2 regions of the Roseateles sp. DAIF2 genome follow, and region 2 is predicted to be linked to the other one. Evidence: riboswitches for the same ligand, from Rfam matches in the RefSeq annotation. Region 2 holds a riboswitch; the other holds the start of a gene.
The links. A riboswitch is a leader RNA that binds a small molecule or an ion and turns the genes downstream of it on or off. The one in region 2 is predicted to bind S-adenosylhomocysteine.
Positions count from the first base shown of each region.

Region 1: another riboswitch for S-adenosylhomocysteine. It lies ahead of ahcY (adenosylhomocysteinase); the one in region 2 lies ahead of metH (methionine synthase).

Region 1 covers NZ_CP049919.1:1,035,794-1,050,600, forward strand. The annotation lists gene pepQ (Xaa-Pro dipeptidase) at 1-270, shown strand, start outside; gene G8A07_RS04850 (OmpW family protein) at 425-1,075, opposite strand; gene metF (methylenetetrahydrofolate reductase [NAD(P)H]) at 1,346-2,179, opposite strand; gene G8A07_RS04860 (TlyA family RNA methyltransferase) at 2,176-2,898, opposite strand; gene ahcY (adenosylhomocysteinase) at 3,035-4,474, opposite strand; S-adenosyl-L-homocysteine riboswitch at 4,550-4,646, opposite strand; gene G8A07_RS04870 (HAD-IIB family hydrolase) at 4,728-5,522, shown strand; gene G8A07_RS04875 (response regulator) at 5,522-6,229, shown strand; gene G8A07_RS04880 (ATP-binding protein) at 6,235-7,539, shown strand; gene G8A07_RS04885 (DUF3455 domain-containing protein) at 7,809-8,408, shown strand; gene G8A07_RS04890 (acyloxyacyl hydrolase) at 8,553-9,173, shown strand; gene G8A07_RS04895 (acyloxyacyl hydrolase) at 9,286-9,834, shown strand; gene G8A07_RS04900 (AraC family transcriptional regulator) at 9,844-10,800, opposite strand; gene G8A07_RS04905 (aldo/keto reductase) at 10,974-11,987, shown strand; gene G8A07_RS04910 (DNA glycosylase AlkZ-like family protein) at 12,015-13,130, opposite strand; gene G8A07_RS04915 (diguanylate cyclase domain-containing protein) at 13,194-14,225, opposite strand; gene G8A07_RS04920 (diguanylate cyclase domain-containing protein) at 14,280-14,807, opposite strand, start outside.
Region 2 covers NZ_CP049919.1:567,690-582,496, reverse strand. The annotation lists gene pxpB (5-oxoprolinase subunit PxpB) at 17-766, shown strand; gene G8A07_RS02740 (biotin-dependent carboxyltransferase family protein) at 763-1,737, shown strand; gene G8A07_RS02735 (LamB/YcsF family protein) at 1,734-2,513, shown strand; gene G8A07_RS02730 (hypothetical protein) at 2,546-2,968, opposite strand; gene G8A07_RS02725 (glycine zipper 2TM domain-containing protein) at 3,137-3,772, opposite strand; gene metH (methionine synthase) at 3,868-6,606, opposite strand; S-adenosyl-L-homocysteine riboswitch at 6,680-6,765, opposite strand; gene G8A07_RS02715 (HD-GYP domain-containing protein) at 6,860-8,062, shown strand; gene G8A07_RS02710 (LysR family transcriptional regulator) at 8,056-8,961, opposite strand; gene gstA (glutathione transferase GstA) at 9,047-9,658, shown strand; gene G8A07_RS02700 (homocysteine S-methyltransferase family protein) at 9,678-10,754, opposite strand; gene G8A07_RS02695 (rhodanese-like domain-containing protein) at 10,783-11,178, shown strand; gene G8A07_RS02690 (PAS domain-containing protein) at 11,263-11,877, opposite strand; gene G8A07_RS02685 (oxidoreductase-like domain-containing protein) at 11,966-12,217, opposite strand; gene G8A07_RS02680 (pyridoxamine 5'-phosphate oxidase family protein) at 12,246-12,896, opposite strand; gene G8A07_RS02675 (DUF4197 domain-containing protein) at 12,896-13,588, opposite strand; gene G8A07_RS02670 (alpha-D-ribose 1-methylphosphonate 5-triphosphate diphosphatase) at 13,642-14,787, opposite strand.

The sequences.
Region 1 (14,807 bases), 470 kb from region 2:
GCGCCGGCGGCCAAGCCCGAGGGCCATCCCTATCTGCGCCTGACCCGCGTGCTGCAGCCCGGCATGGTGGTGACCATCGAGCCGGGTCTGTATTTCATCCCGACCCTGCTGAAGAAGCTGGCCGCCACGCCGGCCGGCGCCGCGATCGACTGGGGCCTGGTCGAGCACCTGGCCCGCTTCGGCGGCGTGCGCATCGAGGACGATGTGGCCTGCCGCGAGGCGGATCAGGCGCCGGAGAACCTGACCCGGGACGCGTTCGCGGCGGCTTGACGGACCACCCCCTACCGGCTTCGCCGGCCCCCTCCAGGGGGCGCACCCGCAGGACCGGCGGAGCCGGATCCTCGGGTGCCGCTTGGCTAGGCTGCGCGCTCGCGCCATCGGGCGGCGAGGCTTGCTGAAATGCCGCCGCGTTGGGCGGCATCCGTCAGAAGCGCATGCCCAGCCCGATGCCGAACAGCACCGGGTCGACCTTGAAGCTGCCGACCTTGCTTCCCTTGGAGGACACGTCGGTGTCGATCTTGACCTTCTTGATGTCGACGTTCAGGTACAGGTTCTTCGCGATCTCGATGTCGGCGCCGGCCTGCAGCGAGAGGCCGTAGCTGTTCTTCTTGATGCTGGGCGCCAGCGCGGCCTGCACGGCGGGATCGAAGTTGACGCTGGAGAAGCGCGTGTAGTTGATGCCGGCGCCCACATAGGGACGGAAGGTCGCGCTGGGGGCGAAGTGGTACTGCAGGCTCAAGGTCGGGGGCAGGTGCTTGAGGCTGCCGATCTTGTTGCCGCCGGCCTTCAGGTCATGCTTTTGCGGATAGGTCAGGATCAGCTCGGCCGCCCAGTTGGGCGTGAAGAAGTAGCTGATGTCGACCTCGGGGATGGCCTTGTTGTTGATCGCCAGGTTCAGGCCGGTCGAGTCCTTGTTGGCCGAGTCGAGGTGCACCACGCGGGCGCGCACCAGCCAGGGGCCTTCGGCCGTGGCGGTTTGTTGCTGCTGGGCCTGGACGGCGCTGGCGGCACCCAGCAGGCCGAAGGCGGCGGCAGCGAGGGCGAGGATCTTGTGTTGTTGATGAGACTTTGTCATTCAATGGCTCCTAGTGGATGAAGCCATTGGAAAAGCCGCCCCGCGCCACAGCCTTGCGCTGACGCAAAAGCGGCCGGCCCCTCGCGGGGAGGGGCCGGCCGACTTGAGATGGGTCAATAAAGGCGCAGAGGCTAGGGGGCTTTCGTCGCGAGCCGGCGACAGGCTAGGCGGACGGAGCGCAGGGACCGGAACGTACTTCCTGTACGTGAGGACCCCGAGCGTCCGACCAACGACGCATGGTGGCGGCGCAGCAGAAAGTCCCCTGGCCTCTCAGCCGAGCTTGAGGCGTTTGCACAGTTCCAGGGTCAGCGCGGACTGGTTCAGCGTATAGAAGTGGATCGCGGGCACGCCGCCGGCGATCAGGCGTTCGCAGAGCTGGGTGATCACGTCCAGGCCGAAGGCGCGGATCGAGGCGCTGTCGTCCATATAGCCTTCCATCTTCAGCGCGACCCAGCGCGGGATCTCGATGCCGTCGCGCGCCGCGAACTGGGCGATGCGGCCGTAGTTGTGGAAGGGCATGATGCCCGGGATGATCGGCGCCTCGACGCCCAGCTTGCGCGCGGCGTCGACGAAGTGGAAGTAAGCGTCCGGATTGAAGAAGAACTGCGTGATCGCCGCGGTGGCGCCGGCGCGCATCTTGTCGGCGAAATGCTGCAGGTCCTTGGCCGCGTAGCGCTGCTGCGGGTGGTATTCGGGATAGGCCGCCACCTCGATCTTCCAGTCCGGGCCCTGGGTCTCGCGGATGAAGCGCACCAGCTCGGCCGCATAGCGGAACTCGCCGGCGGTGGCGGTGCCGCTGGGCAGGTCGCCGCGCAGCGCGACGATGCGGCGGATGTTTTGCGCGCGGTAGGTGGCCAGGATCTCGGCGATGCTCTCGCGTGTCGAGCCGACGCAGGACAGATGCGGCGCGGCCTCGAAGCCGGTCGCGGCGATGCCCATCACCGTGGCCAGGGTCTTGTCGCGGGTGGCGCCGCCGGCGCCGTAGGTGACGCTGAAGTACTGGGGCTTGAGGGTGCCCAGCTCCTGCACCACGGTCTTGAGCTTCTCGGTGCCGACCGGCGTATTGGGAGGGAAGAATTCGAAGCTGACGGGGGGGGTGCTCATGTGGCTTGAACCCAGAGAAAGAATTCGGTGTTGCCGTCACCGCCGGTGACGGGGCTTTCGAACCAGCCGCGCTGCTGAAGGGAGCCGATCGCATCGACCGCCGCCTTCGCGCGTTGTTCGAGTTCGGCGTACTGCTTGCGGTCCTTGATCAGCCCGCCCTTGTTCAGGGCCTTCTTGCCCAGCTCGAACTGCGGCTTGATCAGCAACAGCAGATGGCCGGCGGGCGCCAGCCAGGGGGCGATGCGCGCCAGCTCGCCGAGCATGGAGATGAAGCTCAGGTCGCCGACGATCAGCGCGAAGGTCTGACCGGGGACGTACTCGCGCACATGCGTGTTCTCCAGCGCCGTGACGCGTGCGTCCTCGCGCAGGCTCGCATGCAGCTGGCTGTGCCCCACATCGATGCCGGTGACATGCGCGGCGCCGGCCTTGAGCAGCACATCGGTGAAGCCGCCGGTGCTCTGGCCGATGTCCAGCGCGTGCAGGCCCGCCACGTCGAGCCCGCTGGTCTTCAGGGCGCCTTCGAGCTTGAGACCGCCGCGCGAGACATAGCGCAGCTCGGCATCGTCGGTGACGACGAGCTGCGTATCCGGCAACAGGTCCTCGCCGGCCTTCTTGAGCACACGGCCGGCGCATTGCACGGCGCCGCTGTCGATCAGCCGCTGCGCGGCCGAGCGCGTGGGCGCCAGGCCTTGAGCGACGAGGAGTTGGTCAGCACGCATGGGGTAGCTTGTTTGCGGCGTCGCGAGCGAGGCTCAGGCTAGGCGGACGGCGCGCAGGAACCGCAACGTACTGGAGGTACGTGAGGATTCCGAGCACCGCCCAACGACGCCTGAGCTTCGCGCAGTAGCCGTCCGATCAGTAGCGGTAGGTGTCGGGCTTGTAGGGGCCCGACTTGGAGACACCGATATAGGCCGCCTGCTCGTCCGTCAGCTCGCTCAGCTGCGCATTCAAGGTCACCAGCTGCAGGCGCGCCACCTTTTCGTCCAGATGCTTGGGCAGCACATAGACCTGGCCGACCTGGTACTTTTCCTTGTGCGCGAACAGCTCGATCTGGGCGATGGTCTGGTTCGCGAACGAGCTGCTCATCACATAGCTCGGGTGTCCGGTGCCGCAGCCCAGGTTCACCAGGCGGCCCTTGGCCAGCAGGATGATGCGCTTGCCATCCGGGAAGATCACATGGTCGACCTGGGGCTTGATCTCTTCCCACTCGTACTTCTCGATCGAGGCGATGTCGATCTCGTTGTCGAAGTGGCCGATGTTGCAGACGATGGCGTTGTGCTTCATCGCGGCCATGTGCTCATGGCGGATCACGCCCTTGTTGCCGGTGGTGGTCACGAAGATGTCGGCCTTGTCGGCGGCGTACTCCATCGTCACGACGCGGTAGCCTTCCATCGCGGCCTGCAGCGCGCAGATCGGGTCGATCTCGGTGACCCAGACCTGGGCTGACAGCGCCCGCATGGCCTGGGCCGAGCCCTTGCCCACGTCGCCATAGCCGGCGATCACGGCGATCTTGCCGGCCACCATCACGTCGGTGGCGCGCTTGATGCCATCCACCAGCGACTCGCGGCAGCCGTAGAGGTTGTCGAACTTGCTCTTGGTGACCGAGTCGTTGACGTTGATCGCGCGGAACAGCAGGGTGCCCTTGTCCGACATCTCCTTCAGGCGATGCACGCCGGTGGTGGTCTCCTCGGTCACGCCGATGATCTCGGCGCTCTTGCGGGTGTACCAAGTGCTGTCGGCGGCGATCTTGGCCTTGATCGCGGCGAACAGGATGCGCTCCTCCTCGCTGCCCGGATTGGCCAGCACCGACAGGTCCTTCTCGGCTTTCTGGCCCAGATGCATCAGCAGGGTCGCGTCGCCGCCGTCATCCAGGATCATGTTCGGGCCTTCGCCGGCCGAGCCCTTGGGGCCGAACTCGAAGATGCGGTGCGTGTAGTCCCAGTAGTCCTCCAGGGTCTCGCCCTTGTAGGCGAACACCGGCGTGCCCTCGGCCACCAGCGCGGCGGCGGCATGGTCCTGGGTCGAGAAGATGTTGCAGGAGGCCCAGCGCACCTCGGCGCCCAGCGCCTGCAGGGTTTCGACCAGCACGCCGGTCTGGATCGTCATGTGCAGCGAGCCGGTGATGCGCGCGCCCTTGAGCGGCTGGGTGGCGGCGTATTCCTTGCGGATCGCCATCAGCGCGGGCATCTCGCTCTCGGCGATCTTCAGTTCCTTGCGGCCCCAGGCGGCCAGGGAGATGTCGGCGATCTTGAACTGGTCGGCGGCCAGGGTCTTCTTCAGCACAGCAGCATTCATTGCAAAGCTCCTTCGGTATGAAGCCGCAATATGCGAACGCGGGGCGTTAGACGGTCGATCACCCACGTCGGACATTGCGGGTGAGCGCGGTTGCAGTGGCCCGGGACAAGTCCTGGGACGATCCGAGCCTGGCCTCTGAAGGGTGCGAGAGGTTGCAACGCTCCTCGGAAGGCTTGCATTCTAGCCGCACGCCGCCCCGCCGATGCGCGGAACAAGTCCGCAATCCCGGCTTTCACTGGGACAATCCGCCCCCATGTTGCCCTTTGCCTCCTGCCCGCCGGCGGCGCTGCGCGCCCTGAGCGGCATCCTGACCGATATCGACGACACCCTGACCGCCGACGGCGGCATCGCCCCCGAAGCCCTGGCGGCCCTGCACGAGCTGCAGGCGGCCGGGGTGCCGGTGATCGCCATCACCGGCCGCCCGGCCGGCTGGAGCGAGCCCTTTGCGCTTGCCTGGCCGGTGGCGGCCATCGTGGCCGAGAACGGCTCGGTGATGCTGCGTCGCAGCGCCGCCGACGGCGGCCTGCTGCGCGACTTCAGCCAGGACGAGGCCACCCGCGCGGCCAACTTCGCGCGCCTGCAGGCCTGCGCGGCCGATGTGCTAAAGCGCGTGCCCGGCGCGACCCTGGCGACCGACAGCCCCGGCCGCCTGACCGACATCGCCGTCGACCACAGCGAGTTCGCGCATCTGGACGCGGCGCAGATCGAGGCGGTCTGCGCGGTGATGCGCGAGCATGGCCTGACCGCCACGGTCAGCTCGATCCACATCAACGGCTGGATCGGCGAGCACAGCAAATGGAGCGCCGCCGAATGGGCGGTGCCCATGCTGCTGCAGCGCCCCTTCGCGCCGCGGGACTGGGCCTATGTCGGCGACTCGACCAACGACCAGCTGATGTTCGAGCGCGTGCCGCTGTCGGTCGGCGTGGCCAATATCGCGCGCTTCCTGCCGCAGCTGCGGCACCGGCCCGCCTATGTCACCGCCGGCGAGCGCGGTCTCGGCTTCGCCGAGCTGGCCGCGGCGCTGCTGGCGGCGCGGCGCGCCGGGTGATGAGCAACAAGGGCGGCGTGCAGCGCCTGCTGCTGGTCGAGGACGACGTCAAGCTGGCCGGCCTGATCGCCAACTTCCTCGGTCAGCATGGCTTCGAGGTGCTGCTGGAGGAGCGCGGCGACCGCGCGCTGGCCCGCTTCGAACGTGAGCGGCCGGACCTGGTGCTGCTGGACCTGATGCTGCCGGGCCTGGACGGCCTGGCGGTCTGCCGCGAGCTGCGCCGCCTGCATCCCGAGGTGCCGCTGCTGATGCTGACCGCGCGCGATGCGCTGGCGGACCAGGTGCTGGGTCTGGAGTCCGGCGCCGACGACTATGTGATCAAGCCGGTCGAGCCGATGCTGCTGCTGGCGCGGCTGCGCGCGCTGCTGCGCCGCGGCGCGGTGGCGGCCCCCCCGGCGCCGGCGCCGCTGCGCCTGCTGGGCGGGGCGCTGCGCTTGTGCGCGGCAAGGCGCGAGGCCCATCTGGCCGAGCAGCCGCTGCTACTCAGCACCCAGGAGTTCGAGATGCTGTGGGCGCTGGGCCAGCGCGCTGGCCAGGTGCTCTCGCGCGACGAGCTGCTGCAGGCGCTGCGCGGCCTGGAGTTCGACGGCCTGGACCGCAGCGTCGACCTTTGCATCAGCCGGCTGCGCCGCAAGCTGGGCGACACCGCCCGCACCCCGGCGCTGATCAAGACCGTCTGGGGTCGCGGCTATCTGCTGGTGCCCTGACGACGATGCTGCGCTTTTATCTGCGTCTGCTGCTGCTGTTGCTGCTGGTCGGGCTGCTGGCGGTCTGGGGTGTCGGCATCTGGTCGGAGCGCCATTTCGGCCCAAGTACCCAGGCCTATTTCCATGAGCTGACGCGCGGCATGGTGTTCGAGCTGCGCGAGCGCCTGGCACCGCTGCCGCGGGCGCAGCGGCCTGCGGCGCTGGCCGCGCTGCAGCCGCATCATGGCTGGCACCTGAGCCTGCGTCGCGGGGCGCCGGAAGGCTTGCAGGCGGCCGAGCTGGCACAGCTGGCGGCTCATGGTTTCGTGCAGCGCCAGGAACATGAGCTGCTGCTGGTGCCGCTGGATGCCGACCATCGCGGCGGCGACTGGTTGGAGGTGCGCTGGCCGACCGAGAAGGGACCGGGCAGTGGCAACTGGTTGCTGCTGATCATCGTGCCCGTCGTGGCCGCGATGGCGCTGGCCCTGCTGCTCTGGTCGGGCCTGTTGTGGCGCGACCTGCGCCGCCTGCGCCGGCAGTCGCAGCGCCTGGCCGCCGGCGAGCTGGGCAGCCAGGTGACCCTGTCACGCTACTCCGAGCTGCGCGGCCTGGGCGAGCAGTTCAACACGATGAGCCGCGAGACGGCCGCGATGGTGGAGCAGCAGCGCGCGCTGACGCGGGCGGTCTCGCATGAGCTGCGCACCCCGGTGGCGCGGCTGCTGTTCGAGCTGCAGCTGCTGCGCCAGGCCGCCGACGCGGCGCAGCGCGAGGCCCTGATCGACGCGCTGCACGACGATGTCGGCGAGCTGGACCGCCTGATCACCGAGCTGCTGAACCTGGCCCAGCTGGAGCAGCGTCAGCAGCGCCCCGCGCCGGGCCGGCTGCTGGCCGGCCCCTGGCTGCAGGGCCTGCTGGCGCAGACCGCGCGCGAGGCCGGGCGGCCCGAGCTGAGCCTGGAGCTGGTGCTGCCGCCGGAGCCGGGCCTGGAGCTGGTGCTGCACGAGCGCCTGCTGAAACAGGCGCTGCTGAACCTGCTGCGCAATGCCGCCCGCCATGCGCGCGCGCGCATCTGCCTGCGCCTGGAGGTCCTGGCCGAGGGCTGGCGCCTGAGCGTGGAGGACGACGGGCCCGGCATCCCGCCGCAGGCGCGCGAGCGCGTGCTGCAGCCCTTTGTGCGCCTGGACGAGGCGCGCGACCGCGCCAGCGGCGGCGTCGGCCTGGGCCTGTCGATCGCGCTGCGGGTGGCGCAGTGGCACGACGGGCGGCTGTGGGTGGACGAGGCCGCGCTGGGCGGGGCCGCGCTGCGTCTGCAATGGCCGCGGCCGGCGTGACGAGCTGGCAGGCTGTTGAAAACCGACTGCGGCGGCCATCTGCGTCGTTGCGCGGTGCTCGGAATCCTCGCGTGCCCCCAGTACGTTCCGGTTCCTGCGCTCGGGGCGCCTCCTAGCAGTTGGCCGTCCTCGCGACGGTTTTCAACAGCCTGTTGTGGCGCAATCCCACGTCGCGGACAGGGCCTGCATCCAAACCACGCCGCTCTGCGTACAGCGTTCCGAGGCAGGACCGGCCGGTCCTGCCCGCCCACCACCGACGAGGAGCTGCAATGAACCACCCCATCAAGTCCCGCGCGAAGTCCGTGCCGATGCTGCTGGCGGCCCTGGCACCCGTGGCCCTGCTGGGCGCCTGTGCGATGTCCGGGGCGTCGATGAGCGGCGGGGCGATGCCCGGCTTCTCCCAGGCGGGCCTGCCCACCGCCGTGCAGGTGCCCGAGGGGCATCGGGTGTCGATGGAGACGGTCGGGGTCGGCAGGATCGCCTACGAATGCCGGGCCAGGAAGGACATGGCCGGCCAGTTCGAATGGGCCTTTGTCGGACCGGAGGCGACCCTGACGGACCGCCGGCGCCAGACGGTCGGCAAGTACTACGGCCCGCCAGCGACCTGGGAGTCGAGCGACGGCTCCAAGCTCACCGGGACCCAGGTCGCGGTGGCGCCGGCCATGGCCGGCAGCATCCCCCTGCAGCTGGTGAAGGCCAACCCGGCCATGGGCGCCGGCGCGATGCAGGGCGTCAGCCATATCCAGCGCGTTGCGACCCAGGGCGGCGTCGCGCCGCAGGCGGCCTGCGATGCGACGACGGCCGGCCAGAAGCAATGGGTGAGCTATCAGGCGGACTACATCTTCTGGACGCCCGTCGCGATGCGCTGAGGCGGGCCGCGATACGGCGTTCGCGCGCGCCGTCTCGCTACAGTTTTCTACAGATTCCCGACAAGTCCTGCCGGACTGCCGGAGGGGCGATTCCTAGCATGAGCGGGTCAGAAGCAAAGGCCTTAGCCGCTGTTGTTCCTCCTCATGCTGTTCGCCTACCTCTCGTCCCTGCTGGAGCGCCTGCGCGCCCGCCCCGATCGCGCGCCGGCCCTGCTGCCCACCGATGCGGCCCGCCGGCGCTGGCTGGGCTCAATCCTTGGTCGGTCCGGGGCGTCGCAGCAGCAGCTCGCGCCTCCGGCCGCCAGCCTGCATCTGGCCACCGGGCCCTATTGCCACCGCCTGACCGCGAACCGCGAGAGCCGCGTGCTGTGGACGCGCCGGCTCGGCGCCAGCCGGGCGCGGGTCGAGCTGTCGATGGAGTTGGGCGTCTCGGCCTGGATGCCGCACAAGGACCGCGAGAGCGGCGGCATGTGGCAGCTCAGCGCGGTGCCGGTGTGGCGCTTCTGGGCCTCGGATGAATCCACCCATTTCATCGAGCTGGGCGTCGGCCCCAGCCTGCTGAGCCGCAAGCGCTTTGCCGGCCGCCAACTGAGCACCCATTTCCAGTTCGCCGACCACATCGGCCTGGGCCGCCGCATCGGCGAGCAGAACCGGCTCGGCATGCGCATCTCGCATTTCTCCAACGCGAGCATCAAGCGACCGAATCCCGGCCTCGATGTCTTGCAGCTGCTGCTGTGGCGCCGCATGAAGGCGGCCCAGTCCTAGGCGCTCAGCCGCCGTCTCACCACCCCCATCCCTTCGCGCCATGGCGCCGCGGCACCTCGCTGCCGCGGCCGGCTCCTGCGCGCTTTTTTTCATCTTCCTCTCACTTCCCCCGATGACCTTGCAGTTCCCCTCGTTCTCCCGTTTCTTTTTCCATGTCGCGTTGTTGGGCCTGAGCTGCGGCAGCGCCGTCGCGCAGACCGCGAGCGAGGGCGCGATGAGCCTGCACCTGGCCCAGGGCAAGACCTACCAGCGTGCGACCCTGAACTGGGAGGGGCCGGTGCTGTGGACGCGCCGGCTCGGCGAGCAGGCGCGGGTGGAGCTGAACCTGGAGCTGGGCCTGTCCTATTGGCGGCCCAGGGCCGGCGCGAAGCCCGGCAATATGAGCCAGCTCAGCGCGGTGCCGATGTGGCGCTTCTGGCTGAGCCCGGAGTCGCGCCTGTTCTTCGAGCTGGGCATCGGCCCCAGCCTGCTGAGCCGCAAGGAGTTCGCCGGCCGCAATCTGAGCACCAACTTCCAGTTCGCCGACCATGTCGGCCTGGGCTATGCGATCGACGATCACACGCGCCTGGGCCTGCGCTACTCGCATTTCTCCAATGCCAGCATCAAGCGGCCCAATCCGGGCCTGGACATCATCCAGCTGACGCTGTCGCGCAGCTTCTGAGGCGCGGGCTCAGGCGGCGGTGGCGCGGCGGCGCAGCGCCAGCATGTCCTCGCGCGGCGCCAGGCCGAACAGGCGCCGGTATTCGCGGCTGAACTGCGAGGGGCTTTCGTAGCCGACGCGGTGCGCGGCGCTGGTGGCGTCGAGCCCGTCGCCCAGCATCAGCCGGCGCGCCTGCTGCAGGCGCAGCTGCTTCTGGTACTGCAGCGGCGACAGCGCGGTCAGCTGCTTGAAGCGCTGGTGCAGGGTCGAGGGGCTCATATGGGCCTGGCGGGCTAGCGCCTCGATGCGCAGCGGCTCGGCGAAGTTCTGGGTCAGCTGGTCGATCACGCGCGCCAGGCGGCGCATCGCACCATCGCCCTGGGCCAGTGCGCGCAGGCGCGGCCCCAGCGGGCCGGTCAGCATGCGGTACAGGATCTCGCGCTGCAGCAGCGGCGCCAGCAGGCGCAGGTCCTGCGGCTGGTCCAGCAACTGCAGCAGGCGCAGTGCCGCATCCAGCAGCGGTGCGGTCACCGGCGCCACCTCCAGGCCGCCGGCGGGCGCGGCTGTATTGGCCGGCGCCGGGTCGGCGTCCAGCTCCAGCAGCAGGTCGCTCAGGGTCTGGGTCGCGCAGGACAGGCGCAGGCACAGATAGGGCCGCTCCGGGCTGGCCTCGACGATGCGCCCGCGCGGCAGCATCGTCACCGACACCAGCAGGCAATGCAGCGGGTCGTAGCGGATCAGCGCCTCGCCGACCTGCGCCTCCTTGCGGCCCTGCAGCACCAGCACCACGCCGGGCTCGTAGACCGCCGGCAGCGGCTGGGCCGGGGCGCTGGCGCGGATCAGGCGCAGCCAGGGCAGGGCGGTCGGATGCAGGCCGTCGCCCGGCGCATGGCGCAGCGCCGCCTCGATCGCGCGCTGGCGCAGCGGCATCGGTTCGGTTTCGATGATCGGATCACGTGGTGCTTGCAGCGGGTCGTCCTTGGCCATGCGGCCATTGTGCAAGTGGCGGGCCGCCGCGGCGAGGGTGCCGGCACCAGCCGCGCAGGATTGGGCAAGGATGCGCGAGTTTTGTGCTGGGCCTGCTGGCGGCGGCTTCCTAAGCTGCGAGCCATCGCTGCGGCAAGGGGCCGCGGCGCCCCAAGTGCTGAAGGAGCCGTTCGATGGCAAACGAAAATTCATCCCAGGTGCTGCCGCGCCGCCGCCTGGGCCGCAACGGGCCCGAGGTCTCGGCCCTGGGCCTGGGCTGCATGGGCATGTCGGACTTCTACGGGCCGAGCGAGGACGCGCGCTCGCTGGAGGTGCTGCACCATGCGCTGGACCTGGGCCTGAACTTCCTGGACACGGCCGATATGTATGGCGTCGGCGCCAACGAGCGCCTGCTGGGCCGGCTGCTGGCGACGCGCCGCGACGAGGTGGTGCTGGCGACCAAGTTCGGCCATGTGCGCGCGCCGGACGGCACGGTGCTGCGCATCGACGGCAGCCCGGCCTATCTGCGGCGCGCCTGCGATGCCAGCCTGGAGCGCCTGGGCGTCGAACAGATCGACCTCTACTACCAGCATCGGGTCGATCCCAATGTGCCGATCGAGGAGACCGTCGGCGCGCTGGCCGAGCTGGTCCGGGCCGGCAAGGTGCGGCATATCGGGCTGTCGGAGGCCTCGGCCGCGACGATACGGCGCGCCGCCGCGGTGCACCCGATCGCCGCGGTGCAGACCGAGTATTCGCTGTGGAGCCGCGATGTGGAGGACGAGGTGCTGCCGGCCTGCCGCGAGCTGGGCATCGCGCTGGTGCCCTACAGCCCGCTGGGCCGCGGCTTTCTGACCGGCGCGATCCGCAGCGCCGAGCAGCTGGCGCCGGACGACCGGCGCCGCATCCATCCGCGCTTCGAGGGCGGCAATCTGGACCACAACCTGGCCTTGGCCGATGCGCTGGCGGCGCTGGCGCGCGAGCGCGGCCACACGCCGGCCCAGCTGGCGCTGGCCTGGCTGCTGGACCAGGGGCCGGATATCGTGCCCATCCCCGGCACCCGCAGCCGCGCGCGCCTGGAGGAAAACGCCGCGGCCGCGCGTATCGGGCTGGATGCCGAGCTGCGCGCCGCCATCGCCGCGCTGCTGGCGGCCCATCCGGTGGCCGGCACGCGCTACCCGGCGGCGCAGATGGCGGCGCTGAACGCCTGAATGAAGAAGGCCTGGGCGGGCTTCCGCTCAGGCCGCGAGGCCGAGGAACTCGAGCATGCGCTGCAGCTCGTCGTCCAGCGCGGCGCGGAACAGCGCCCCCTTGGGCCGCGGGCCGGCAAAGCCCAGTTCGTGCTTGAGCCGGCCCGCCTTGTCGACGCTGAGGTTGGCCCAGCCCAGCATCTGCTCGCCCCACAGCAGCGGCAGCGCGTAATGGCCCATCGTGCGCCGGGCGGCCGGCGTGTAGGCCTCGAACTTGTAGGTCCAGCCCCAGAGGCGTTCGAAGCGGCGCCGGTCCCAGACCACCGGGTCGAAGGGGGCCAGCAGGCGCAGCTGCTCGTCCGGCGCATGGCGGCGGCTGCGCGGGTTCTCGTCGGCCGGCCAGAACCAGGTCTGGCCCTCGACCGTGGCGCTGGCATGGCGCTGCTTCGCTTCCTTGAAGGCCGCGCGCACCTCGGCGCGCAGATGCGGCGCGCCATAGCCGAGCAAGGTGGCCAGGTAGCCGAAGCTGGCGGCCGGCAGCGGCGCGTACAGCGCCAGCACCATGTCCAGCAGGGTCTCGGCGCGGGCGCGCCGCGCGGCGGGGCTGTCGTCGGCCGGCGGATGCTCGATCGCCTCGTAGACGCGGGTGCCGCTGTCGCGGCGCTTGACGCGCAGCAGGCCGCGGTAATGCAGGCCGTCCAGCAGCTGGGTCGAGATGTTCAGCTCGCCGCCCCAGTAGCCGGGCATGCGGCCATGGTGGGCGAACTCCTCCAGCAGTTGCTTCGGATGCGTCGGGCCGCGCTCGCGCACCACGGCCAACAGCTGCTCGGCCTTGGCCAGGGTCGGGGCATCCCAGGCGCGGCGCGCCACGCGCGGATGCAGCAGGGCCAGGGTCGAGCGCTCGACGAAGCCGTAGTTGACGAAGCAGTCCTCCTCGATCTTCAGCCGGGCGTAGCGCTGCTCCAGCAGTCCGGCGTGGTAGTCCTTGACGCGGTGGCGCAGGATCAGGTCCTGGGCCCGCGCCGGCGCGCGCATCGGATCGGCCTGCACAAAGCCCAGGCGGTTGATCGCGGCGCCCAGGCTGGTCGGGCGGAACAGGCTGCGCGTGATCGCGTAGCGGCGCAGCTCGTCGAGGGTCGGGGCGCTGACGGGTTTGAGGCTCAAGGTCGGGCTCGGCTGGCGGATCCTGGGAGCCGCAGCATACGCAGCCCCTGCTGACGCCGGCTGTCAGTTGCTGCGCGGCGTGCCGAGCTGGCGTTGCTCGTCGGTGTCCATCTGCATCTCGTAGCTGAAGAAGCGGTTGCGGCCCTGCGCCTTGGCGGTGTAGAGCGCATCGTCGGCGCGCAGCAGCAGGCCCTCGGCGGTGGTGCTGGCGTCGGGCACGCAGGTGGTGATGCCGCCGGACAGGGTGATGTGCGGCGCCACCGGCGAGTCCGGATGCGCGATCGCGCGCATGCCGACCAGACGCATCAGCGCGCGCGCGTAGGTCATCGCGCCGGAGCGCGGCGTGCGCGGCAGCAGCAGCGCGAACTCCTCGCCGCCATAGCGCGCGGCGCAGTCGGCCGGGCGGCGGCAGGTGTCGCGCAGCAGCTGGGCCACCTGGCGCAGGCAGGCATCGCCCTCGACATGGCCGCGGCCGTCGTTGTAGCGCTTGAAGTGGTCGACATCGCACAGCATCAGGGTCAGCGGCTGCTGCTCGCGGCGCGCCAGCTCCAGCTCCTTGTGCAGGCGCTCGTCGAAGGCGCGCCGGTTCATCAGCCCGGTCAGCGCGTCGATGCTGGACAGCTCCTGCAGCTGGGTGTTGGCCTGGCGCAGCTCCTCGGACAGGGTCACCAGGCGCTGGCGCATCTGGGCCAGGCGCTGCATCGCGCGCAGCTTGGCATGCAGCACCATCGGCGAGACCGGCTTGACCAGGTAGTCGTCGCCGCCCGACTCGATGCCCAGCCAGACATTGCGCTCCTGGTCATGCTGGGACAGGAAGATGATCGGCGTCCAGCCGCCCGGCTCGGCCGCGCGCATCGCGCGGGCCGCCCAGTAGCCGTCGTTGACCGGCATCTCGACGTCCAGCAGCACCAGATCGGGGCGATGGCGCCGGAACAGCTCCAGCGCCCAGTCCGCGCCGTCGGCCTCCAGCACCCGGTGGCCGGCCAGGTCCAGCTCGGCCGCCAGCGCCACCCGGGTGGCGCTCTGGTCGTCGACGACCAGGATGGTCAGCGGTGACGGGGAGCTGGGCAGCGGCAGGGGAATGGTGGCGGACATCCCTTGAGATCGGCCGCGGCGCAGGCTTCTTGAGTCCCTAGGCCGAGGTACAGGTCACGATGCGCCCAGCCCGCCCCAGGTGCTGGCGCGCTGCTCCAAGGTGTCCATCTGCATCTCGAAGCTGAAGAAGCGGTTGCGGCCGCGCGACTTGGCGGCGTACAGCGCGTCGTCGGCGCGGCGCAGCAGGCCCTCGACCGTGGTGTCCTCGTCGGGCGTGCAGGTGGTGATGCCGCCGGACAGGGTGACATGGGGCGCGACCGCCGAGCAGGGGTGCGGCAGGCCGCAGCGCTCCAGGGTGCGCAGCACCGCGCGCGCGAAGGTCATCGCGCCGGAGCGCGGCGTGCCGGGCAGGATCAGCGCGAACTCCTCGCCGCCGTAGCGCGCCGCGCAGTCGCGCGGGCGCCGGCAGGTCTCGCTCAGCAGGCGCGCCATGCGCTGCAGGCAGAGATCGCCCTCGACATGGCCCAGGCTGTCGTTGTAGCCCTTGAAATGATCGATGTCGCACAGCACCAGGGTCAGCGGCTGTTGCTCGCGGCGCGCGCTGGCGATCTCCTGCTGCAGGCGCAGGTCGAAGGCGCGGCG
Region 2 (14,807 bases):
TGCCGCTCGCCCGCCGATGACGGCGGCCTCCGCCACGCCCACGGCCACCGCCTGGCGCATCGATGCGGTCGGTGATCGCTGCCTGCTGGTCGGCCTGGGCACCGAAGTGGACCCGGCCACCAGTGCGCGGGTGCATGCGCTGGCGCAGCGGCTGCGCGAGCGGCCGATCGAGGGCGTGCGCGACATCGTGCCGGCCTTCACCACCCTGGCCCTGCATTACCGGCCCGAGCGCTTCGGCTTGACGCCCTTCGCCACCCTGCGCGAGCTGCTGCTGGAGCGCCTGGCCGAGCCGCTGGAGGCGCTGGCCGACAGCGGCCGGCTGATCGAGGTGCCGGTCTGCTACGGCAGCGCGGCGCAGCCGGACTTCGGCCCGGACCTGGACGAGGTGGCCGCGCGCTGCGGCCTGGCGCCGGCCGAGGTGATCGAGCGCCACCTGGCCTCGGCGCACCGCGTCTACATGCTGGGCTTCGCGCCCGGCTTTCCCTTCATCGGCGGGCTGGATCCGGCGCTGGCGATGCCGCGGCGCGCCAACCCGCGCACCCGCATCCCGCCGGGCTCGGTGGCGATCGCGCGCGAGCAGACCTGCATCTATCCGCTGGAGACCCCCGGCGGCTGGAACCTGATCGGGCGCACGCCGCTGCGCCTGTTCGATCCCGGCGCCGAGCCGCCCTGCCGGTTGGCGCCGGGCGATGCGATCCGCTTCGTCGCGATCGACGCCGACACCTACCGCGGCCTGCTGGCCGAGCAGGCGGGGCACGCGGCATGACGGCGGTGGTCCGGATCGAGGTGCTGAAGCCCGGCGCGCAGACGCAACTGCAGGACCTGGGGCGCTATGGCCACCAGGGCCTGGGCGTGCCGGTGGGCGGCGCGATGGATGAATGGTCGCACCGTGTCGCCAACCTGCTGGCGGGCAACCGCGACGAGGATGCCGCCACCCTGGAACTGGTGCTGACCGGCCCGAGCCTGCGCTTCGGCGCCGCCACCCGCATCGCGATCTATGGCGCCGACATGGCGCCGCGCCTGAACGGCCGGCCGCTGAAGCCGGACCGCGCGGTCGAGGTGCCGGCCGGCGCGCTGCTGGAGTTCGGCGCCTGCGTCGCCGGGCAGCGCGCCTATCTGGCGGTGCGCGGCGGCTTCGCGGCGGCGCCGCTGATGGGCAGCCGCAGCACCTATCTGCGCGGCGGCTTCGGCGGCTTCCAGGGCCGCGCGCTGCGCAAGGGCGATGTGCTGGAGGCCGCCGGCCAGGCACCCGCGCCAACCGCGACGGGCCCGCGCACGCATCCGCTGCTGCCCAGCAGCCTGGCGCGCCAGCCCGCCGGCGAGCCGGCCTGGCTGCGCGTGATGCCCGGCGAGCATTGGTCGCTGTTCGGCGCCGAGGCGCAGCAGCGACTGGGCCATGAGGCCTACCGCATCAGCCCCAAGTCCGACCGCATGGGCTTTCGCCTCGAGGGCGCACCGCTGCAGCGCCTGCAGCCCGGCGAGCTGATCTCGGAGGCGATGAGCTTCGGCACGATCCAGGTGCCGCCGGACGGCCAGCCCATCGTGCTGATGGCCGAGCGCCACGGCACCGGCGGCTACCCCAAGATCGCCCATGTGATCAGCGTCGACCTGCCGCGCCTGGCCCAGCTGGCGCCGCAGCAGGCCCTGCGCTTCGAGCTGGTGAGCCTGGAGGCGGCGCAGACTCTGTACCTGCAGCGCGAACAGGCGCTGGCCACCCTGAGGGACGCCCTGCCATGACGAACCGCGGCAACAAGACGCTGGACCTGAACTGCGACATGGGCGAGAGCTTCGGTGCCTACACGATGGGCAACGACCTCGCCATCCTCGACCAGGTCTCCTCGGCCAATATCGCCTGCGGCTTCCATGCCGGCGATCCGCCGACGATGCGCCGCATCGTCAATGCCGCGCTGGCCAAGGGCGTCGCGGTCGGCGCGCATCCGGGCCTGCCCGATCTGCAGGGCTTCGGCCGGCGCGAGATGAAGGTCTCCCCGGCCGAGGCCTATGCGCTGGTGCTCTACCAGGTCGGCGCGCTGGCCGGCTTCGTGCAGGCCGCCGGCGGCCGCCTCAACCATGTGAAGGCGCATGGCGCGCTCTACAACATGGCGGCGCGGGACCGCGCGCTGTCGGACGCGATCGCGCAGGCGGTGCGCGATTTCGATCCAGGGCTGGTCTATTTCGGTCTGGCCGGCAGCGTGATGATCGAGGCCGCCCAGGCCCTCGGCCTGCGCTGCGCCCATGAGGTGTTCGCCGACCGCAGCTACCAGGACGATGGCCGCCTGACGGCGCGCGGCACGCCGGGCGCGATGATCGAGGACGAGGACCGCTCGCTGGCCCAGGTGCGGCAGATGCTGCACGAAGGCCGGGTCACCGCGCTGAGCGGTGCCACGGTGCCGGTGCGGGCCGACACCTTATGTCTGCACGGCGATCAGCCCGGCGCGCTGGCCTTCGCGCAGCGCATCCGGGCCGAGCTGGGTGCCGATGGCGTGGCTCTGCACGCGCCGGCGCGCGGCTGAACGGTCTCGAGGAAGTTACCGACTGTGCCTGCTCAAGCCGCGAGGTTCGACATCTTCACGATGTACCAGATGGCGGCGGAGGTGAACACCGTCGACACCGTCGCGACCAAGAAGGCATGCAGAAAGGTCAATCCCAGCGCGAGCCTGAAACCCAGCACGTAGGCGCCATGCTGCAGCGCCAGCAGCAGCAGGCCACTGCCGCCATTGATCAGCTCGCGCGGCGCGCCCTTCATGAAGCTCATGACCGTGAAGGCGGCGATCGCTCCGAAGAAGACGGACAGCACGATGGCCTTGAACGATTCGGTCAAGGTCACGCCCGCATTCGAGACCGCCGATGTCGTGGCCTGCACGAACAGGGTGGCCAGCAGGATGGCCCCGCAAAAGATCAACGCCCCCTTGAGCGGCGCGATCACGAACACAGCCAAGAAGAAGAGTGCGGTAAGCAGGGGGGCCATTACGCAGTGTCGGAAGGTTGCAGCGGGGCCTGATTGTGGCGGCCCGCGCAACCATCCAGTGGCCGGATGACGCCCCTCTCATGGGGGAGGTCCGATGCGGCTTGACAGCTGCGGAAGCTGGCTCTGACGCCGGCCGAGCGGATCACTCCGCGCGGCCGTGCCGCGCCCTCAGTCGCGGTGGCGCAGCAGGCCGTCGCGCACGACGACCACATCGCCGGCGCGGACCTGCGGGTCCTGGCGCTGTTCGTGGCGGCGCGTCGCGCCGTCGCGGTCGGCCAGGCGCACGACCCAGACGCGGTAGCTCTTGTGGCGCTTCTCGATCTCGTTGCCGGCATAGCCGCCGGCCACCGCGCCGCCGACGGTGGCGATCTTCTTGCCGCTGCCGCCGCCGACCTGGTTGCCCAGCAGGCCGCCGATCACCGCGCCGCCGATTGCGCCCAGGCCGCTGCCCTCGCCCTGGCGCTCCTCGGATTGCACCGAGACGACGCGCGAGCATTCATCGCACAGGCGCGGCGCCGGCGCGGCCGTGCTGGCCACCGGTTGTTGCTGCTGTTGATGCTGCTGCTGTTTCGCGGGGGCGGGCTTGCTGTGACTGCTGCTGACCGGCCGCGGGGCCGGTTCGGCCGCGGGTTCGGTGGCGTTGGCCGCCAGCTTGCTGCCGACGGCAGCGGGCTGTTCTTCCTTGACCGGCTCGGCCGGGGCCGTGCTCTGCGAGGAGCGGCCCAGCGCAAAGGCACCGCCCAGCAGCACCGCGGCGATAGCGGTGGCGGCAATGGTCTGGCTGGCGTTGAGGGGCATCTTCATGTTCTTGACTCCGATAGCAAGGATGCCATTGCAACGCGCGCGGCCCGCCGGACGCCGACCCGGAGATGTAAACAGTCGTCAGCCGGCCAGGTCGCTCAACCGAGCAAGGGGGCGAGCGCCCGCCCGGCCTCGCGCTCATCCAGCGCCATGCGCCGCGCCCAGTCGGCCAGCTGGTCCTCGCCGATGCGGCCGACGTTGAAATAGCTGGCCTCGGGATGCGAGAAGTAGAAGCCGCTGACACTGGCGGCCGGGGTCATCGCCATCGCGTCGGTCAGGCCCATGCCGATCTCCGCGGGGTTCAGGACCTGGAACAGATCGCGCTTGACCAGGTGGTCCGGGCAGGCCGGGTAGCCGGGCGCCGGGCGGATGCCGCGGTACTTCTCGTCGATCAGCTCCTCGTTGCTGAGCGCCTCGTCCTGCGCATAGGCCCAGAACTCCTGGCGCACGCGCTGGTGCAGGCGCTCGGCAAAGGCCTCGGCCAGACGGTCGGCCAGGGCCTTCAGCATGATGGCCGAGTAGTCGTCATGGTCGGCCAGGAACTGGCTTTCCTTCTTGTCGACATTCAGGCCGGCGGTCACCGCGAACAGGCCGATGTAGTCGGGCACGCCGCCCCTGGGGGCGATGTAGTCGGCCAGCGCGCGGTTCGGGCGCTTGATGCCGTCGACCACCGGGCGCTCCGACTGCATGCGCAGGCCGCGCCAGCTCATCAGCACCTCGGAGCGGCTCTCGTCGGTGTAGATCTCGATGTCGTCGTCGCCGACCTGGGCCGCCGGGTAGAGACCGAACACGCCACTGGCCTGCAGCCAGCGCCCCTCGATCAGGCGCTGCAGCATGCGCTTGCCGTCGCTGAAGACGCGCTGCGCCTCGGTGCCGACGATCTCGTCCTTCAGGATCGCCGGGAAGGGCCCGGCCAGGTCCCAGGTCTGGAAGAACGGGCCCCAGTCGATATGCTGGGCCAGCTCGGCCAGGTCGTAGTTCTTGAACAGGCGCCGGCCGATGAACTTCGGCACCGGCGGCTTGTAGCCGGCCCAGTCCAGCCGCACCTTGTTCTCGCGCGCCTGCGCCAGCGTGACCAGCGGGGTCTGCTTCTTGTTGGCGTGCAGCTCGCGTACCTTCTCGTAGTCGGCCTTCAGCTCGTCGATGAAGCGGGTCGCACGCTCGTCGGAGAGCAGCTCGGTGCAGACGCCCACCGAGCGCGAGGCGTCCGGCACATAGACCACCGGGCCCTCGTAATGCGGGCTGATCTTGACCGCGGTATGCACGCGGCTGGTGGTGGCGCCGCCGATCAAGAGCGGGATCTTCTTCAGGCGGAAATAGTCGTCGCGCTGCATCTCGGCCGCGACATGCTGCATCTCCTCAAGACTCGGCGTGATCAGGCCCGAGAGGCCGATGATGTCGGCGCCCTCGACCTTGGCCTTGGCCAGGATGTCCTGGCAAGGCACCATCACGCCCATGTTCACCACCTCGTAGTTGTTGCACTGCAGGACCACGGTGACGATGTTCTTGCCGATGTCGTGCACATCGCCCTTCACGGTGGCGATCACGATCTTGCCCTTGGGCTTGACGTCGCCGCCGGCCGCGGCCAGCTGGCGCTTCTCCTCCTCGATATAGGGCACCAGATGCGCCACCGCGCTCTTCATCACGCGCGCGCTCTTCACCACCTGGGGCAGGAACATCTTGCCCTGGCCGAACAGGTCGCCGACGATGTTCATGCCGGCCATCAGCGGGCCCTCGATCACATGCAGCGGCCGGCCGCCGCCGGCCAGGATGGCCTGCCAGGCCTCTTCGGTGTCCTCGACGATGAAGTCGGTGATGCCATGCACCAGGGCGTGGCTGAGGCGCTCGTTGACATTGCCGGCACGCCAGGCCAGGCGGGCCGAGTCGTCCTTGGCCGCGCCCTTGGCGCTCTCGGCCACCTCGATCAGGCGCTCGCCGCTGTCGGGGCGGCGGTTCAGCACCACGTCCTCCACCCGCTCGCGCAGCACCGGCTCCAGGTCGTCGTAGACGCCGACCATGCCGGCGTTGACGATGCCCATGTCCATACCGGCCTGGATCGCGTGGTACAGGAACACGGTGTGGATGGCCTCGCGCACCGGGTCGTTGCCGCGGAAGCTGAAGCTCACGTTGGAGACACCGCCGCTGACCTTGGCGCCCGGCAGGTTCTGCTTGATCCAGCGCGTCGCGTTGATGAAGTCGACCGCGTAGTTGTCATGCTCCTCGATGCCGGTGGCGATCGCGAAGATGTTGGGGTCGAAGATGATGTCCTCGGGCGCGAAGCCGACCTCGTCGACCAGCATGCGGTAGGCGCGCCCGCAGATCTCGATCTTGCGCGCGAAGGTGTCGGCCTGGCCGGTCTCGTCGAAGGCCATCACCACCGCCGCCGCGCCGTAGCGTTTGACCAGCTTGGCCTGGCGTCGGAACTCGGCCTCGCCCTCCTTCAGCGAGATCGAATTGACGATGCCCTTGCCCTGGATGCATTTCAGCCCGGCCTCGATCACCTCCCATTTGGAGCTGTCGATCATGATCGGCACGCGCGCGATCTCCGGCTCGGAAGCGATCAGGTTCAGGAAGCGCACCATCGCGGCCTTGCTGTCCAGCATGGCCTCGTCCATGTTGATGTCGATCACTTGGGCGCCGTTCTCGACCTGCTGGCGCGCCACCGCCAGCGCCTGCTCGAACTGGCCGGCCAGGATCATGCGCGCGAAGGCCTTGGAGCCGGTGACATTGGTGCGCTCGCCGATGTTGACGAACAGCGTGCCAGCGCCGATCTGCACCGGCTCCAGCCCGGAAAGCTTCATCGGGGGCGGGGTCAGCTGCGGGGAACTAGCGGTCATGGCGGCCTCGGAAAACGCTGGGGAGCAAGAGATCACCCGGGCCGCATGCTCACCGCGGCCACGGTCAAACGTGGGTCGGTGAGCGTCGTTGCGTCGTCCGGCCGGGCCGGACCGTTCCGAGCCTGGCGGGTTCACCCCGTCGCAACGCTCCTCGGACCGCGTGCGATTTTACGCCGAAGGCCGGCCGCGACGCTCAAGAGCGGGCCCGGCCGGCCGACAATCCGTGAATAACAACAAAGCGAGACCGGCCCTCTTGGATCTGATCCCCCTGCCCCCCAACAGCCTGCGCGTCGGCCAGGTTCTGGACTTCTCGGTGCGCGACGCCGAGGGCCATCTGCTGTTCGCGCGCGGCCAGGTGCTGCAGAACAGCCCGCAGGTGCAGGCCCTGATCCAGCGCGGCGCCTTCGTGCTGGCGCATGAGACCAAGGAGTACCAGCGCGCGCTGGCGCACAAGGTCGACACGATGATGCTGCAGGGCGCCACCCTGGGCGCGATCTCGCGCGCCCGCGGCGATTTCGACCACCGGCCCGAGCGCGGCCCGGCCGGCGCGGCGCCCAACGACCAGGCCGCCTGGGCCGACCTGCAGCTGCGCTGCCATGCGCTGCTGCGCGAGCCGCGGCCGGAGGACTTCCTGGCCCGCTTCGGCGCGCTGCAGCAGGAGATGCTGGCGCGCATCGGCCAGCACACCGACGCGGCGCTGATGCTGTTGATCCTGGAGGCCAGCCAGGACTGGCAGCATTACAGCGCCCGCCATGCGCTGCTGAGCCTGGCGCTGGGCGAGCTGTGCGCGCGCCAGCTGGGCTGGGCCGAGGACATCCGCCAGGTGCTGGCCCAGGCCGCGCTGAGCATGAACATCGCGATCAGCGGCCTGCAGGACCGCCTGGCCGCCCAGACCGAACGCCCCGACGAGGCGCAGCGCGCCCAGCTGGTCGCCCATGGCGACCGCGGCGCCGAGCTGCTGGCGCGGCTGGGCGTCGGCGACGCGCTATGGCTGCAGGTGGTGCGCCTGCACCATGAGGCCGGGCCGGGGCCGCTGGCCGGGCGCAGCATGCCCGAGCAGATGGCGCGGGTGCTGCGCCGGGTCGACATCTATGGCGCGCGCCTGGCGCCGCGGCGCAGCCGGCGCGCCCTGTCCGGCGCGCAGGCGGCGCGCGCGGCCTATCTGGACGAGCTGCAGCAGCCCGACGAGGTCGGCGCCGCGCTGATCAAGGCGATCGGTCTGTACCCGCCGGGCAGCCTGGTGCGGCTGGCCAATGGCGAGGTCGGCGTGGTCGCCAAGCGCGGCCACAGCGCCAACGAGCCGCTGGTCGCGGCCCTGCTGGGCAAGAGCGGCAACCCGCTGAGCGAGCCGGTGCCGCGCGACACCCGCCTGGCCGGCCAGGCGATCGCGGCCAGCCTGGCGCCGCATGAGCTGAAGCTGCTGCTGAACACCGAGAAGCTGCTGAAGCTCTACTGAGCCCCGGCCGGATCCAGCCGGATCCGCTCGCCCAGATGGCGCGCCACCGCGGCAATGCGACGCAGATGGCGCGATTCCGGATGGGTTAGCAGCCAGAGCTGGTTGTCGCATTCCGGCAGCGGCTCGCTCAGCGCCCGCAGCCCGCGCCCGCCCAGGAACAGCGGCAGGATGCCGATGCCCAGGCCGGCGGCCACGCCCTCGGCGACCGAATGCACGCTGTTCAGCAGCAGGCGCGGCTGCACCTGCGGCAGATGGCGACGGCGCCAGCGCACCGAGGGATGCTCGGGCAGCGCATCGTCCACCGCCAGCCAGGGCCGGCCGGCCAGATCCGGCGCGCCGCCGCGGCGCCGGGCGGAGCCACCCGCCGCGCCGAACACCGCCGAGCGGATCGTGCCCAGCGCTCGCCCGACCAGATGCGGCGGCGGCTTGTTGGTCGCGCGCAGCGCGATGTCCGCCTCGCGCTGGGTCAGGCTGACCAGCTCGTTGCGCGCGCTCAGCTCGATGCGCAGCCCCGAGTGCGCGGCCAGCAGCGGCGGCAGCACCGGCATCAGCAGGCCGTGCAGCAGGGTGTCGGTGGTGCTGATGCGCACCGTGCCGCTGACCGCGGCGCCGTCGTCCTGCCGCACCGCGCCGCGCGCCGCCTCCAGCTCGGCCTCGATGCCCTCGGCATGCTGGGCCAGGCGCAGGCCCAGCTCGGTGGCGCGGTAGCCCGTGCGCGAGCGTTCGAACAGGCGCTGGCCGGTCAGCTTCTCGGCGCGCTGCACGCCGCGGAACACGGTCGAGGCATCCATGCCCACCAGCTGCGCCGCCGCGGTCAGGCTGCCGCCGCGCACCAGGGCCAGCAGCAGGGCCAGATCGGCCGCGCCCAGGGTGCCGGCGGTTTGCAGATTTGCACTCATGGATTGTCTTGGCGCCTATTCCGATTGCAGATCCGAAATCCTAGAGTGAAGCCACCCCAACCGGAAACCGAAAGGACCCAAAACCATGAAGCTCTATTACGCCCCCGGCGCCTGCTCGCTGGCCGTGCATATCGCGCTGCGCGAGGTCGGCGCCGATTTCGCGCTGAAGCAGGTGGACCTGGCCAGCCACCGGCTGGCCGAGGACGGCAGCGATTTCTACGCGATCTCGCCGCGCGGCTATGTGCCGCTGCTGGAGTTGGCCGATGGCAGCCGCCACAGCGAGGGCAGCGCGCTGCTGCAGCATGTGGCCGATCTCGATCCCGCGCAGGCCCTGATCGGCGAGCCCGGCAGCGCGCGGCGCCTGCAGGTGCTGGAATGGCTGGGCTTTGTCGCCACCGAGCTGCACAAGAGCTTCAGCCCCTGGCTGTGGCACAAGGAGACGGCCGACTCCACCCGTCAGGCGGTGAAGGACAAGCTGGCTCAGCGCTTCGCCGAGCTGGAAGGCCTGCTGGCGACGCGCGAGCATCTGGCCGGCGACTACAGCGTGGCCGATGCCTATGCCTACGCCATCATCAACTGGTGCAAGTTTCTGGGCCTCTCGCTGCAGCCCTATCCGCACCTGGCGGCCTACCAGGCCCGCATCGAGGCGCGCCCGCAGGTGCAGGCGGCGCTGCGCGCCGAGGGCCTGCTCTCCTGAGGGGATGGCTGGCGGCGGCTCAGGCCGCCGCGTCGACCAGTTCGCTGAAGAAGCGCTGGCCGCTGGCGCGCGGCTTGTAGGCCGAGACGCGCTGCGCGATCGCGGCGATATGGGCCGGGGTCGTGCCGCAGCAGCCGCCGGCGATGTTCAGGAAGCCGGCGGCGGCGAACTCGCCGACCAGGCGGCCGGTCACATCGGGCGTCTCGTCGAAGCCGGTGTCGCTCATCGGGTTCGGCAGGCCGGCGTTCGGATAGCAGCTGACCGCCACCTCGCCCGCCGCCTTGGCCAGCTCCTCGATATAGGGCCGCATCAGGGTGGCGCCCAGCGCGCAGTTCAGGCCGATCGCCAGCGGCTTGGCATGGCGCACCGAATGCCAGAAGGCCGTCACGGTCTGGCCCGAGAGGATGCGGCCCGAGGCGTCGGTCACGGTGCCGGAGATGATCACCGGCAGGCGCTCGCCGGTGTCGTCCATCAGCTCGTCCAGCGCGAAGATCGCGGCCTTGGCGTTCAGGGTGTCGAAGATGGTCTCGACCAGGAACAGGTCGACGCCGCCTTCCAGCAGGCCCCTGGCCTGCTCGTAATAGGCCGCGCGCAGGGTGTCGAAATCGATGTTGCGGGCACCGGGGTCGTTGACGTCCGGGCTGATCGAGGCGGTGCGCGGCGTCGGCCCTAAGGCGCCGGCGGCGAAGCGCGGCTTGTCCGGCGTCGAGTACTTGTCGCAGGCGGCGCGCGCCAGCCGCGCGGCGGCGACGTTCATCTCGTAGGCATGCTCGCCCAGGTCGTAATCCTCCTGCGCCACCGAGGTGGTGCCGAAGGTGTTGGTCTCGATGATGTCGGCCCCGGCGGCCAGGTACTGCTCGTGGATCTCGGTGATCACCTCGGGCTTGGTCAGCACCAGCAGGTCGTTGTTGCCCTTCAGGTCCTTGCCATGCTCGGCAAAGCGCGTGCCGCGGTAGTCGGCCTCACCCAGCTTGTAGCGCTGGATCATCGTGCCCATCGCGCCATCGAGGATGGCGATGCGTTGTTGCAGAATGTCGGGCAGCTGCGCGCCGCGCGTGTAGGCGACTGGTTTGGGGGCATCGTTCATGGCCGTCATTCTAGAGATGCCGTCAATACCCCCATCCATGAAGCACCTGCTCCCCCAAGAGGCCTACACCTATCTCCAGGCCCATCCCGAGGCCCTGTTCGTCGATGTGCGCATGGAGCTGGAATACCTCTATGTCGGCCATCCACCCGGCGCCATCCATGTGGCCTGGTACGAATACCCGGAGATGCAGCCCGATGTGGCGCGTTTCGTGGCCCAGGTGCGGCGTGAGGCCGGCGGCGACCTGAACCGCCCGCTGGTGCTGCTGTGCCGCTCCGGCACCCGCACGATCGCGGCCGGCGAGGCCTTGGCCGCGGCCGGCTTCACCGAGCTGGTCAACGTGGTGCACGGCTTCGAGGGCGACCCGGACGAGAACTTCCAGCGCAACCGGCTGAACGGCTGGCGCTTCGATGGTCTGCCCTGGGAGCAGATGTGAGGTGATGGGTGTCGCTGCCGCGCTTGATGTCACCGAGGCGAGTGAGCGCCGCCATGCCTATCCGGCGACCGGCAGCACAGCGCTTTATGGCCTAGAAGCGCGCGGCCCTTCTAGTTGAGCCACGGATGCGAACAGCAGGTCCTCCACCATGCCCAGCACGAGCCCCCGCTCAAGCGCTACTTGCGCCGCCACCGCATCGGCCAGTTCATGGCCAGACCATTCGGCGCTCAGCAGGCGATGAAACGGCAGCGCTAGCGACGAGGAACCCTGCGTCGAGTCACGAGGATCGTCGACCAATCCGCCGCTCGGTGTGCAGGGGCGCTCGGTCAAGTCGATCATCGTCCCGACCATGCGCAGCACCCGGCCCTCGTCATTTCGCTCAATCGCGCGGCCACGGGAATGCACAAGGCGATAACCCGAGCCATTGCTGCGCAGACGAAATGTCGCCTCGTAGCTGGATTGAGTCCCGCGAGCGTGCGCCCGCATGGCCGCCAGCATGCATTCGAGGTCGTCAGGGTGGACCCGGCAGCGCCAGAAATGCGTGCTGTCGGCACCGTATGGTTCGGGGAAGCCAAGCCGCTGCTTCCACTGCGGTGAATGGTGAACGATCTCGAGGTCCGGGCGCAGGTCCCAGACGCCGAGATCCCCCGTCTCGATCGCCTGCCGCCAACGAACTTCACCCGGCTGCTGCATTTCCATGCAGGAGATTGTCATGCGACAACCCGGCGCCGAAATCGGGCATCGGTCGATTTGGAAAATTTGTCTCGCTTGACGTGTCGATCAGCCATCAGTCCTCCAACCTCAACACCCCCTCATCCCGCCAATACCCCATCTCCGCATAGAAGGTCTCCCAGACGCAGGCAGCCTCGCAGCCGCTGTCGCAGCAGTTGTCGGGCTCGTCGGGCGGCTCGCTCAGGGCGATGCCGCGCTGCGCGGCCAGGGCCTGCAGCTCACGGCGCAGCCGGATCGCGCCGGCGCGATCGGTGATCGGGGCGGCAAGCAGGGAGGACAGCGATGGGGACAGGGGCGCGGACGACATGATGTCCGTATTGGAGCAGAGCGTTGGCTCAATACATGGTCTGCCGCTGCCGCTCCTCCAGCGCCGCGTCGTAGGCCGGGCCGTCGACCCGCGGGCTCAGGGCCTGCAGGATGCTGCCGGTCGAGGGCAGCGCGCTGCGCTCGATGCGCGCGGCCGGATCCCACAGGCCGGAGCGCTTGATCGCGCGGGCGCATTGGAAGAACACCAGTTTCACCTCGATCACCAGCACCGAGCGCGGCAGCTTGCCCTCGAACTCGAAGCGCTGCAGCAGCGCCGGCGCCGCGCCGATGCGCGCCAGGCCGTTGACGCGCAGCGCCTCGCCGATGCCGGGGATCAGGAACAGCAGCGCCACCGCCGGGTCGTGCAGCACATTGCGAAGGCTGTCGATGCGGTTGTTGCCGCGCCGGTCCGGCAGCAGCAGGGTGTTCGCGTCGGCCACCTCGACCAGGCGCCCGGCCGGATCGCCGCGCGGCGAGGTATCCAGCCCGCGCGGGCCGCGCGTGGCCAGCACGCAGAAGGGCGCGGCCTCGATGAAGGGCCGGTACAGCGGGTGGACATGGTCGCATTCCTTTTCCAGGGTCGCCGGCGCGTCGGGCGCTGGATAGACGCCGCGCAGCTTGTCCAGGCTGTCGAGATCATGGCCGCGGTCCAGCCAGGGTGCGCCGTCGCTGCTCATCATCAGAGCCCCCCGAAGACCTTCTTGAGAATCGAGCTGCCGGTGCCGACCGGATCCTTGCGGATCTTCTTCTCCTCCTCGCCGATCATCAGGAACAGGCCGTCCAGCGCCTTGCCGGTCACGTACTGCTGGATGTTGGCGTCCTCGCCGCGCACCAGGCCCAGGCCCGCGGCCTTGCCGGCCACCGCGTTGTACTTGTCGGCCAGCGCCACGCGCTCGGTGGCGCGGGTGACGATGGGCAGGAACTTGGCCGACAGCGGCGTGCGGGTCTTGGTCTCGAAGAAGCGGGTGGCCGCATCGTCGCCGCCGCGCAGGATCTGCACGCCGTCCTCGACGCTCATGTTCTTCACCGCCGCGACCAGCAGGCTCTTGGCCTCCGGTACCGCAGCCTCGGCGGCGCGGTTCATCGCGGTCAGCAACTCGTCGACGCGCTTGCCCTGGCCGGTGGCCTTCAGCAGCTTGGCGCCGTCCTTCAGGTAGCCAGGCAGCTCGATGCGCACCAGCGGATTGCCGAGGAAGCCGTCGGGCTTGCCCAGCAGGCCCACGGCCGCCACCGCGCCACGCTCCAGCGCGGTGCGGATGCCGGAGGCCGCATCGCCCTCGCTGAGCGCGAACGCGCGCTGGCTCATCAGCGGCAGCACCGCCAGGCCCAGCAGGAGGGTGAGTTGGCGACGCTGTTGTTGCTGTGTTTGCATGATCGATGAACTCCTTGCCTTGTTGCGATGATGAGGATGATGGGCGCTGAGCCTCAGCAGACGCGCCGGCCCGCCACCAGGGTCTCGCGCACCAGCGGCAGGCCCTCCTCGAGCTCGACCACGCGCAGCAGGTCCGCGCGCAGCCCGACGGCGATCTGGCCGCGGTCGGCGGCGAAGCCGCAGGCGCGCGCCGGGTTCAGGCTGACCAGGGCCAGCGCCTCGCTGGGCGTGAAGCCGGCCTCGCGCCGCAGCCGCCAGGCCGCCTGCAGCAGGCTGGTCGGCACATAGTCGGAGGACAGCATGTCCAGCAGGCCCTCGCGCGCCAGTTCCAGCGCCGCGACATTGCCGGAATGCGAGCCGCCGCGCAGCACATTGGGCGCGCCGGCCACCGTCGCCAGGCCGCAGCGGCGCGCCTGCCGCGCCGCGGCCAGCGTGGTCGGGAACTCGCTGATCGTCGCGCCCAGCGCCCGCGCCTCGTCCACATGAGCCTCGGTGGTGTCGTCATGCGTCGCGAGGGTCAGGCCTTGCCGGCGCGCTATTTCAGCGAACCAGGCCCGGTTCGGCCGCGCATGCGCGGCCTGGCGCTCGGGCGCCAGCGCCACCTCGGTATCGAAGCGGCCGTCGCTCCAGCCCTTCTTGCCGGTGTAGTAGACCCGCGCATGGGCCAGGTCGGCCCATTGGCGCTGGCCCGGTGTGTGGTCCATCAGCGAGAGCAGGCGCAGCCGCGGGCTGGCGGCGAAGGGCTCGAACAGCTCGCGCGCGTTCGGCGCCGGCAGCTCGCAGCGCAGATGCAGCCAATGGTCGGCGCGCAGCGCGCCCACCGCCTGCAGCCGGTCCAGCGCCTGCAGCGCGCCGGCCTGGCTGCGCGCGCGAAAGCCCTGGTCATAGGGGTCGCCGACGCCGATCGCGTCGAACACCGTCGTGATGCCGGCCGCGGCGATCTCGGCGTCATGCGCCTGCACCGCGCCGAGCATCGGGAACACCACCTTGGGCCGGGGCATCACATGGCGCTCCAGGTTGTCGGTGTGGATCTCGATCAGGCCCGGCAGCAGCCAGTCGCCGCCCCAGTCCTCGGCGCCGCGCGCGCCCGCCGGCCCGCGCCCCAACGCCGCGATGCGTCCGTCGCGCAGCAGCAAATGACCCAGGAAACTCTCGCCGGCCAGCACCAGCCGGGCGTTGTCGATCAATCGCTCCGTCATGCCGCGACGATACCCGACAA